Regions from separate parts of the Variovorax sp. P4_B11 genome, predicted to be linked through region 3. Evidence: predicted binding sites of a transcription regulator. Region 3 holds the regulator's gene; each other region holds the start of a gene.

Region 1 (3,715 bases), on a different contig from region 3:
CGCCTGTGCCCGTGCCGGCCAGCCGCTCACGCTGCGCCGCCACGCGGGCTACGACCACGGCTACTACTTCATCCAGAGCTTCGTCGCGGACCACCTGGCGCACCATGCCGAGCGGCTCGCGGCCTGAGCATTGCCTGCCCGCAACGCCCGCCTGCCTCCCGTCGCTGGTGTCAACCAACGACAATCGGCGATCACTGACGGCTTCCGAATGAACCCAACCCTCTCCCCGCTGCCCGAACGCGAGCAGATCGCGCTGCTCGAACCTTTCGAAGGCCTCGAGCTGCCGGACATCCGGGTTGTCGCCAGCGAGCGCGATGCGCAAGACGCCGCGACCGCCCTGCTGGCCAGCGGCATCGTCGGCTTCGACACCGAATCCAAGCCGACCTTCGCGAAGAACGAGGTGTCCGGCGGGCCGCACGTGATCCAGTTCGCGACGCTGCGCGGGGCCTGGCTGTTCCAGCTGCACCGCGCGGAGTTGCATGGCGCGCTGGGGGCCTTGCTCGCCTCCTCGGCACTCACCAAGGTCGGCTTCGGCCTTTCGAGCGACCTGAGCCTGATCCGCCAGCGTTTCGGCGTCGAGCCGTGCGGCGTGTTCGATATCGACACCGAATTCCGCCGCCGCGGCTACCGCCAATCGATCGGCGTGAAGACCGCCGTGGCCCTGGTGTTCGATCGCCGCTTCATCAAGTCGCGCAAGGCAACCACCTCGAACTGGGCCAACCGGCAGCTCACCGATGCGCAGCTGCGCTATGCGGCCAACGACGCGTATGCGGCGATCCGCGTCTTCGATGCCCTCGGGCTCCCGCGCAGCGACTAGGCGCCGTCTCCGAGCCTCGTTGCCCGGCCCTCATTGCCAGGAGCGGACCCGCGCCACGAGTTCGGCGCTGGGCGCCGTCGCATCCACCTCGAGCACACCGGGCTCGCCCACGGGGGATTCCAGGGTCGCGAACTGGTTGGCGACCAGGCTGGCCGGGAACATGTGAGCGCCGGCGCGGGCGGCGACCCTTCGCTCGGCCTCCTCGCGCGACAGCGCCATGAAGACGAAGCGCAGCCCCGGCACGGCGGCCCGCAGCCGCTCGCGATAGTCGTGCTTCAGGGCCGAACAGGTCAGCACCGCACCCTCGCGATGACGCGCCAGTTCATGGCCCAGCGTGGTGAGCCATCCCGCACGATCGGCGTCGGTGAGTGCAATCCCGGCGCGCATCTTGCGAACGCTTTCGGGCGCGTGGAAGTCATCCCCTTCGATCAGCGGCAACCCCATTTCCCGCGCCAAGGCGGCGCCTAGGCTGGACTTGCCGCAACCGGAAACCCCCATGACCACCCACCAGTGGACCGTCGAAGCTTGTTGAAAGTAAATCTTTGCCATTCGCTCCATTGTGTAACCAACCCTACTCACGAAGCGAGAACTAGAACAGATTGCCCTGCCCCGCTGCGCCAGGTGGTCGGAACGCGCTGAGGTCCAGCGCGATGCGCTCGCGGTTGAAGCCGATGCGCCGCGTCGCCTTTTCGAAACGCTGCCGGATCAGGTCGGCCCACAGGCCGCTGCCCTTCATGCGGGTCGCGAAGTCGGCGTCGTAGTCCTTGCCGCCGCGCATCTCGCGGATGCGCGCCATGATCCGGTCGGCGCGCTGTGGATAGTGCAGCTCGAGCCATTGCTTGAACAGCGGCGCGACCTCCCACGGCAGCCGAATGACTGTATAGAAAGCGCAGCGCGCGCCGGCCTCCCAGGCGGCTTCCAGCACCTGCTCCATGTCCTCGGTGAGGAACGGGATCTGCGGCGCCACGCTGACGCCGACCGGCACGCCCGCAGCGGCCAGCGTGCGCAGGGTGCGCAGCCGCCGGTGCGGCGCCGCGGCGCGCGGTTCGAGCTTGCGCGCGAGCTCGCCGTCGAGCGTGGTGATCGTGACGTAGACAGCGGCCAGCCGGTCGGCCGCCATCGGCGCGATCAGGTCAAGGTCGTGCTCGACCGCGCTCGACTTGGTCACCAGTCCGAACGGATGGCGCGTTTCGTTCAGCAGTTCGATGACGGAACGGGTCAGCCGCAGCTCGCGCTCGATCGGCTGGTAGCAGTCGGTGGCGGTGCCGATCGCGATCTGGCCGGGCCGGTAGTTCTTGCGCCCGAGTTCGGCGCGCAGGACCTCGGCGATGTTGCGCTTGGCGATCAGCTTGGTCTCGAAATCCAGGCCGGGCGACAGGTTGAGATAGCTGTGCGTGGGTCGTGCAAAGCAATAGATGCAGCCGTGCTCGCAACCGCGGTACGGATTCAGCGAGCGGTCGAACGGGATGTCGGGCGAATCGTTCTCGCAGAGCACCGACTTCACGTCCTCGAAACGGACCTCGGTGGCCAGCGGCGGCAGTCCTTCGGCCTCGCCCTCTTCGAGCGTGCCCCAGCCGTCGTCGAATTCATCGCGGACGTCGCGCTCGAAGCGATGCGGCAGGCGCGTGGCAGCGCCTCGGCCCTTGAGGGCGTGCACGGGGATGAAGGTGTCGGCCATGGCGGGCGATCTTGATACTGGATGAATTCACAGTATTTCATCTTTTTGATCACGCTGCAGCAACCGGTTGTGAGGGCCTTCGCCTGTCAGGCTCAGACGCTACCCATGGCTGTGTCAGCGTTTTCTTTGCCAGAAGCAGACATCCCCCGCAGACACGACAGTGCGCGACTCTGAATATCGCGTGCTGAGACTCTTGGCGAAATTGCACCCCATGATGAGCAAACTTCGATACCTGGCAGCCCGGCTGCGCTCCCGGGACCCATTCGACAGCATCGAGTGCATCTGCGCCATCCTTCTGCCGTGGATCCTGTGCACGATCTCGTACCTGTTGTTCCTGGCCCTCGACTTCTACTGAGCCGGGCTGGCTTGACGCTTCCGAGCCCCCAGTTAAGCTAGGAGCCCCTGCCAGCGAGACCCATGCCCCGCCACCCCGAAAACCTCTACCCCCAGTACCACGCCCACATCTACTTCGGCCCCTCGACCGTCGCCCAGGCGCGCCAGATGGCCGAGGCGGCTGGCCACGAGTTGCTGGTGGTGGTCGGACGGGTGCACGAGCGACTGGTCGGACCGCATCCGCACTGGAGCTGCCAGATCGCCTTCGACGCGGCCGAGTTCGACGAAGTCATCGCCTGGCTGGAGGCGCACCGCAACGGGCTCGACATCTTCGTGCACGGCGTGACCGGCGACGACTACCTCGACCACACGGCGCACGCCATGTGGCTCGGCAACGAATCCACGCTCGACCTGCGCATGTTCCGCAAGCCGGCCGTCTGAACCGGCGGCGGCCCGGCCTCAGAACTCCGCATCGAGCTCGTCGATCTCCTCGGGCTCCTGCTTCGCCGCCTTGACCCACTCCTGCATCGCGGGCAGTTCCATGATGCGCTTGCAGTACGCGGCACAGGCCCGGTCGAGCGACACGTCGTAAGTCATGAAGCGCGTGACCACGGGCGCGTACATCGCATCGGCCAGGCAGGGTGTTTCGCCGAACAGGAACGGGCCACCGTAAGCAGCCAGGCATTCGCGCCAGATCGCGACGATGCGGTCGATGTCCGTCTGCGCGCGCGACCAGATCTTGAAGCCGGGAAACTTCGCTTTCAGGTTCATCGGCAGCGAACTGCGCATCGAACTGAAGCCCGAGTGCATCTCGCCGCTGATCGCACGGCAGTGCGCGCGGGCCTTGGCGTCGGCAGGCAGCAGGCCGGCCTTCGGCTTGATCTCGT
Region 2 (3,715 bases), on a different contig from region 3:
GGGTGATGTAAAGCATTGTGGTCTCCTCAAGCGTCGTGATTGGCCTGGATGTCGAAGTTCGCGGACAGAGTGCCCCCAGAACCACCTTGCCGGTTCTGAACGACATATTCCTGAGCTCCTCCAAAGTTCTTGCAACTGCGTCGCCCGAAAGCGTACGCGTGGCGTCGGCAAGAATAGCCCGCGGTCCATTGACGCTGGGGCGGGAAACATCTGATTTTTCAAGCAGCATTTTCCGTAGCGCGACCACTCCACAGGAATAGCAACAGGCCGCACTGCATCCGAGCGCTGGTCGGGCTACCACGCGCACGAAGCCTGGAGGCGGTGTTCGGCTGATGCAATGGGTCAGCGTCAACCCGAGCATTCGACTGCCCTCAGATCAGCCTATTCGGTCGGATCGTGGCGAAGGACCCTGGCAACGACTCCGCCGGCGAATCCCCTCGCCATCAGAAATCTCACCTGACGTGCGCGCTCCGCCGCATTCTGCGGCACTTCGCCGAAGCGGCGCTTCCAGACTTCGAGGGCGCGGTCGTATTCACTGCCCTGCAGCCCCGCCACCGCTTCGGCCACCGCCTCGGGGGCGATGCCCTTGTGCAGCAGCTCTTGCCGGACCCGGGCGGCGCCCATGCGGGAGGCGCGCTGGTGCAGCACCGACTGCACCACCCTCGCCTCGCTGATGAAATCCTTGGCCGCCAGCTCGTCGAGGGCGACGGCCAGGGTGCCGGGCTCTTCCTCGTACTTCTTGAGCTTGCGCTCGAGTTCGGCGCGCGAATGCTCGCGCTGGCTCAAGAGGCGCAGGGCGCGCCCCTTGAGCGACGGCGCACTGAAGGCCATGGCGCGCGGATTACTTCTTGTCGGCCTTCTCGACCGCTGCAGCGTCGGCGTTCACTACCGCTTCGGCCAGCAGCGGAATGCCCAGCGACTCGCGCACCTTGTTCTCGATCTCGCGCGACAGATCGGGGTTCTCGCGCAGGAACTCGCGCGCGTTGTCGCGGCCCTGGCCGATCTTCTCGCCGTTGTAGGCATACCAGGCGCCCGACTTGTCGACGATCTTGGCATTGACCCCCATGTCGATGATCTCGCCCTCGCGGCTGATGCCCTCGCCGAACAGGATGTCGAATTCGGCCGTCTTGAAGGGCGGGCTGACCTTGTTCTTGACCACCTTGACCTTGGTCTCGTTGCCGATCGCCTCGTCGCCCTTCTTGATGGTGCCGATGCGGCGGATGTCCAGGCGCACCGAGGCGTAGAACTTCAGCGCGTTGCCGCCGGTGGTGGTTTCGGGCGAGCCGAACATGACGCCGATCTTCATGCGGATCTGGTTGATGAAGATGACCATGCAGTTGGTCTTCTTGATGGTGGCGGTGAGCTTGCGCAGGGCCTGGCTCATCAGGCGGGCCTGCAGGCCGGGCAGGGAATCGCCCATTTCGCCTTCGATTTCGGCCTTGGGCGTGAGTGCGGCGACCGAGTCGACCACGATCAGGTCGACCGCGCCGGAACGCACCAGCGAATCGACGATCTCGAGCGCCTGCTCGCCGGTGTCGGGCTGGCTGATGAGCAGGTCGGACAGGTTGACGCCGAGCTTCTGGGCGTACTGGACGTCGAGCGCATGCTCGGCATCGACGAAGGCGCAGGTGCCGGCCTGGCGCTGCATCTCGGCGATGACCTGCAGCGTGAGCGTGGTCTTGCCGGAGGATTCAGGACCGTAGATCTCGATGACCCGGCCGCGCGGCAGGCCGCCGACGCCGAGCGCAATGTCCAGGCCCAGCGAGCCGGTGGAGACCACCTGGATGTCTTCCAGCGCCTCGCCTTCGCCCAGCCGCATGATCGTGCCCTTGCCGAACTGCTTTTCGATCTGGGCCAGGGCGGCCTGCAGGGCCTTGGCCTTTTCGCTGTTGGGGACCGAGATGCTGGTGCCTTTGACGAGTGCGTCCATTTGGGAAACTCCTTGAATATCAACGGGTTGCAGGAAATTCATCCTGCTGCTTTTAACCACAGGCTGGATGCTTGAACAGTAGTGTAGCGGCGGATACGGCTCAAGTTCTTCAATTTTTGGTCAGTTTGCCTTACCATTTGGCGTCATGGAAATCTCCTCCGACGCCTGGCGCCAGACCCACCTGGGCCGCCTGCTCGGCCATGCCATGCGCCGCTTCGACGAGCGCGTGCTGGCACTGATGGCGCACGACCCCGAGGTGCCCCTGGCGCTGTCGAACCTGGCCGCCCGCGCGCAGGTGAGCGCCGCCCACATCCACATCACGCGGCACCTGGCGCGCGAAGGCTCGCGGCTGACCGAGCTGGCCGAGCGCGCCGGCATGAGCAAGCAGGCGATGGGCCCGTTGGTCGACCAGTGCGAAGCCTGGGGCCTGGTCACGCGCGGGCCCGACCCGCTCGATGCGCGGGCCCGGCGGGTGCTGTTCACCACCGACGGCCTGGCCTGGCTCGAGGCTTTCCGCAACGCCGTGACGCAGGCCGAGGACGAGTTCCGCGCCAGCGTCGGCAGCGAGATCGCCACCGTGGTAACCATCGGGCTCGAAGCCTACACAGCGGCCTAGTCCAGATGGCCCCCACGCTCCCCCACTTCGTGTGGGTCGCTGCCCCCCGAGGGGGCGCAGGCCGCCTTGGGGGCGGCCCGGCGGCGGCCTAGAATTCAAAGTTGTCTGGAGGCAAGGCATCATGCGAATACTCATTGCAGAAGACGACCAGGTGCTGGCCGACGCGCTGCTGCGCAGCCTGCGCACCTCGGGCGCGGCGGTCGACCACGTGGCGACCGGCTCGCAGGCCGATGCCGCGCTGATGACCAACAGCGAATTCGACCTGCTGATCCTCGACCTCGGCCTGCCCAAGCTGCACGGCCTCGAGATCCTCAAGCGCCTGCGGGCCCGGGGCTCGCAGCTGCCGGTGCTGGTGCTGACCGCGGCCGACAGTGTCGAGGAGCGCGTCAAGGGCCTGGACTACGGCGCAGACGACTACATGGCCAAGCCCTTCTCGCTGCAGGAGCTCGAAGCCCGCGTGCGGGCCCTCACGCGGCGCGGCATGGGCGGCACCAGCAACGCGATCAAGCATGGCCCGCTGGTCTACGACCAGGCGGGCCGGGTGGCGACCATCGACGGCAAGATGATCGAGCTGTCAGCCCGCGAGCTGGGCCTGCTCGAGGTCCTGCTGCAGCGCGCCGGCCGCCTGGTCAGCAAGGACCAGCTGGTCGAGCGCCTGTGCGAATGGGGCGAGGAGGTGAGCCTCAACGCGATCGAGGTCTACATCCATCGGCTGCGCAAGAAGATCGAGAAGGGGCCGGTGCGCATCGCGACGGTGCGCGGACTCGGCTACTGCCTCGAGAAGATCCCTGGATGAAGCCCACCCCCGTTGCTTGCTCACTTCGTGTAGCCGCCTCCCCCCTCAAGGGGGCAACACCAGCGGCCCGGCAAAGCCGGTTCCGCGGTGTTCCACGAACGGGCCTCGCTGTGCGGGCCGGCTTGTTTCAAGCGTCGCAGATCATGCGATAGCGTTGTGGAAAACTGAGACAGCCTGCGGACGAGCCGGGTGAAACTTTTTCAGCGCGCGCAGCGCTCTCTCTTCGGCGAAATCCTCGACTGGATGCTCACGCCGCTGCTGCTGCTGGTGCCGGTCAGCATCGGCGTGACCTGGCTGGTAGCGCAGGGCATCGCCAATGCACCCTTCGACCGGGCCCTCGAATCCAATATCCAGACGCTGGCCCGGCTGGTCG
Region 3 (3,715 bases):
CCGCGCCTTGACCGGCGTCAGCGCGCCGGCGTCACGCAGGCTCTGGTTCGGCTTCGGCAGGATCCGCCCCTCGGCGCAGCGCGTCGCCCGCAACACCGCCACGCCTTCGGCCTGCGCCCTGAGGGCCGCCGCCTCGAGCGCCTGATGCAGCGTTCCATTGCCGGTCGCGGCCAGCACGATCCCCTGCACCGGCTCGGCCACGCCGCGGCGGCGCTCGTCGAGCAGCAAGTCGACGAGGGTTCCGCTCGCTTCGGCATGGCTCGCCAGGATCTCGACGCGCGGCCAGGCCGTCGAGGCCGCGATGCGATCGTAGGACGCCCGTGCGGCCGGATCGGTCGCCGGCCAGTCCCTGAGCTGCCGCACCGCCGCTTCCTCGACGTAGGCCAACGGTCCGGCGTCGCCGGAATCGAAGGCATCGAGCCGATAGGTGTGGACCTTTTGCACCTCGAAAGCGCTGTGGACGGTGCCGGCACACACCGCGACCACGCCGCGCGCCCCCGGCGTGGCGGCGACGCTGATCGCGTCGCGCAGATTCTGCGGCCCGTCAGGCGCCAGGGCGCTTGCAGGCCGCATGGCGCAAGTCAGGACCACCGGCTTCGAGGGCGCCAGCACCGACTGCAGGAAGAAGGCAGTCTCCTCGAGCGTGTCGGTCCCATGGGTGATGACCACGCCCGCCACATCCGGCTCGGCGAGCCAGTGCGCACAACGCTGCGCCAGCGTCCGCCAAATGGCGAAGCCCATGTCCTTGCTGTCGAGCTGAGCCACCTGCTCGGCCTCGAGCGAAACGCCGGACGGCGCGTCGATGCCCTGCAGCAGATCGCCGACGCTCACTTCGCCCGCGGTGTAGCCGATGTTGTCGTTCGCCGCACCGGCACGGCCGGAGATGGTTCCGCCGGTACCGAGGACGATCACGCGGCGTCTGTCACGGATGGAGATTTCGTCCATTGCTTGCCAACTTTTGAAAACTGGTTAAAAATACAGGTACTGGACGTTTAGCCAGTGCCTCGTCAGGAGCCATCATGCAGTTCGCCGTCAAGCTTACAGCCCGCCAGCAGCAGATCCTCGATTTGATCCAGAGCGCCATCGCACGCACTGGCGCCCCGCCCACGCGGGCCGAAATCGCCGCCGAGCTGGGCTTCAAATCGGCCAATGCGGCCGAAGAGCACTTGCAGGCGCTGGCGCGCAAGGGCGTCATCGAACTCGTGAGCGGCACGTCGCGCGGCATCCGCCTCAAGGGCGACGCCTTGCGCTCCCTCAACGAATCCCGCAACAACCAGTTCTCGCTCTCGCTGCCCGGCATGGCCCAACTGGCGCTGCCCCTGATCGGCCGCGTGGCCGCCGGCTCGCCCATCCTGGCCCAGGAACACATCGACCAGACCTACTACGTCGAGAACACCCTCTTCCAGCGCCAACCCGACTACCTCCTCAAGGTGCGCGGCATGTCCATGCGCGACGCCGGCATCATGGACGGCGATCTGCTGGCGGTCCAGTCCACCAAGGAAGCCCGCAACGGCCAGATCGTGGTGGCGCGGCTGGGCGACGAAGTCACGGTCAAGCGCCTCAAGCGCAACAAGCAGGTCATCGAGCTTCACGCCGAAAACCCCGACTACCCCACCATCGTGGTCCAGCCCGGCGAACCCTTCGAAATCGAGGGGCTCGCGGTCGGTCTGATCCGCAACACGATGCTGATGTAACCCGAGCTTCATCGCGCGTGCGGTCAGCATGCGCACCCGATCCGGCCGCGACAGGTGGCGGGCGTATGGCCAAGAGCCATCACCCTGTCGAGGCCGATGAAAGCAATCCTGCCTGTGTCCAACCTCTGACTTTTCTGGAGTTCACATGGGAATCGCTCTCCTCAGCATTGCTGATCTTCTGACGCCACTGCAATCGCTGGCCGACCGCTGGATGCCGCGTCGCCGCTCGGGCCGGGCCATGTCCTCGGGCCTGCGCTACGTCGGGATCCGTCCGAGCTGCGCAATGCGACAAGGCGCAACCGGTGGCACCGCCGCCGCAAGTGCGGCGCCGGTGCGTCCCCTGCGTGTGGTCCGCATGGTCGATGCGCATCAACCGGGCCGCCCCGCCGGCCGCATGGTGATCTCGGGTCGAATGGCGGACGTATGCGCAGAACTCGATCGCTTGGTCGCGCTCGAAGCCGCCGAGGCCCTTCCGCGGCCCGCCCACTTGCACTGAGCTTGCACTGAGCTCAGTGAGGGTCCGACACAAAGTCGACCAACCGTCACAGCATGCCGTTCGTGCAAGGCACAATGGCATGCCATGAACATTGTGATCCTCGACGACTATCAGGACGCCGTGCGCAAGCTGAATTGCGCCTCGAAGCTCGACGCCTATGCGGCCAAGGTCTATACCAACACGGTCAAGGGCATCGGACAGCTCTCGGTTCGACTCAAGGACGCAGACGTCATCGTTCTGATCCGCGAACGTACCCAGATCTCCCGCCAGCTGATCGAGAAGCTGCCCAAGCTCAAGCTGATCTCGCAGACCGGCCGGGCCGGAGGGCACATCGACATCAATGCCTGCACCGAACAGGGCGTCGCGGTGGCCGAGGGATCGGGCTCGCCGCTGGCGCCCGCTGAACTCACCTGGGCACTGATCATGGCCGCGATGCGCCGCCTGCCCCAGTACATCAGCAACCTGAAGCACGGCGCCTGGCAGCAGGCCGGCCTCAAGTCGGCCTCGATGCCACCGAACTTCGGCCTGGGTTCAGTGCTCAAGGGCAAGACCCTGTGCATCTGGGGCTATGGACGCATCGGCCAGCTGGTGGCGCGCTATGGCCAGGCCTTCGGCATGCAGGTCGTGATCTGGGGCCGCGAGCAAAGCTGCGCCAAGGCACGCTCCGATGGTTTCCAGGTGGCGCCCAACCGCGAGGCCTTCTTCGCCGCGGCCGATGTGCTGTCGATCCACCTGCGGCTGAGCGACGAGACCCGCAGCCTGGTGACGCTCGAGGATCTTTCGCGCATGAAGCCGACCGCGCTGTTCGTCAACACCTCGCGCGCCGAGCTGGTCGAGCAGGACGCGCTGCTGGCGGCACTGAACCGCGGACGGCCCGGGCTGGCCGCGATCGATGTCTTCGAAAGCGAACCCCCCTTGCAGGGCCACGCGCTGCTGCGGCTCGAAAACTGCATCTGCACACCGCACATCGGCTATGTGGAGCAGGAGAGCTACGAGATGTACTTCGGCCAGGCTTTCGACAACGTCGTGAGCTTCATCAAGGGCAATCCGACCAACATCGTCAACCCCGGCGCGCTGCAGGTCCGCCGTTGAAGCGCCCTGCGCTGCCGGCTGCCCTGTGGGCCCTGCTGGCAGGCAATTTCGTCATCGGCACCGGCGTGATGGTGGTGCCCGGCACGCTCAACGAACTCAGCCAGTCGCTGCAAGTCAGCGCCGCCACGGCCGGCCAGCTGATCACCGCGGGCGCGATCGTGATGTGCCTCGGCGCCCCCTTGCTGGCAGCGCTGGTCGCGGGCTGGGACCGCCGGCTGCTGCTCGCCTGGACCATGCTCTGGTACGCCGCCGGCCACCTGCTCTCCCTGCTGATGCCGAGCTTCGGCGGCTTGTTGCCGGTTCGCATGCTGACCGTGGTCGCACCTGCCGTCTTCACCGCGCAGGCAGCCGCCTGTGCCGGCTTGCTGGTGCCGACCGAGCAGCGCGGCCGGGCCGTCACCTTCGTCTTCCTCGGCTGGTCCATGGCCTCGGT

Evidence for each region. The regulator LexA, encoded in region 3, represses DNA repair genes until DNA is damaged. The targets are predictions, from matches to a motif close to ACTGTATNNNNATACAGT.
Region 1: AC1DYD_RS31305 (PA0069 family radical SAM protein) is a predicted target of LexA. The motif match lies at 2,512-2,529, and genes of this name have one in related genera.
Region 2: recA (recombinase RecA) is a predicted target of LexA. The motif match lies at 1,993-2,010, and genes of this name have one in related genera.

Annotation. Positions count from the first base shown of each region.
Region 1 covers NZ_JBFUHO010000051.1:18,625-22,339, forward strand. Annotated here, with positions in the region: gene fghA (S-formylglutathione hydrolase) at 1-127, shown strand, start outside; gene AC1DYD_RS31295 (3'-5' exonuclease) at 209-817, shown strand; gene AC1DYD_RS31300 (gluconokinase) at 848-1,366, opposite strand; gene AC1DYD_RS31305 (PA0069 family radical SAM protein) at 1,407-2,495, opposite strand; gene AC1DYD_RS31310 (hypothetical protein) at 2,707-2,850, shown strand; gene AC1DYD_RS31315 (DOPA 4,5-dioxygenase family protein) at 2,913-3,269, shown strand; gene AC1DYD_RS31320 (glutathione S-transferase) at 3,288-3,715, opposite strand, start outside.
Region 2 covers NZ_JBFUHO010000002.1:304,601-308,315, reverse strand. Annotated here, with positions in the region: gene AC1DYD_RS03650 (peptidoglycan recognition protein family protein) at 1-16, opposite strand, end outside; gene recX (recombination regulator RecX) at 382-831, opposite strand; gene recA (recombinase RecA) at 842-1,930, opposite strand; gene AC1DYD_RS03635 (MarR family winged helix-turn-helix transcriptional regulator) at 2,076-2,546, shown strand; gene AC1DYD_RS03630 (response regulator) at 2,668-3,342, shown strand; gene AC1DYD_RS03625 (sensor histidine kinase N-terminal domain-containing protein) at 3,532-3,715, shown strand, end outside.
Region 3 covers NZ_JBFUHO010000019.1:114,192-117,906, forward strand. Annotated here, with positions in the region: gene AC1DYD_RS18585 (asparaginase) at 1-945, opposite strand, end outside; gene lexA (transcriptional repressor LexA) at 1,020-1,694, shown strand; gene AC1DYD_RS18595 (hypothetical protein) at 1,840-2,190, shown strand; gene AC1DYD_RS18600 (D-2-hydroxyacid dehydrogenase family protein) at 2,275-3,282, shown strand; gene AC1DYD_RS18605 (MFS transporter) at 3,279-3,715, shown strand, end outside.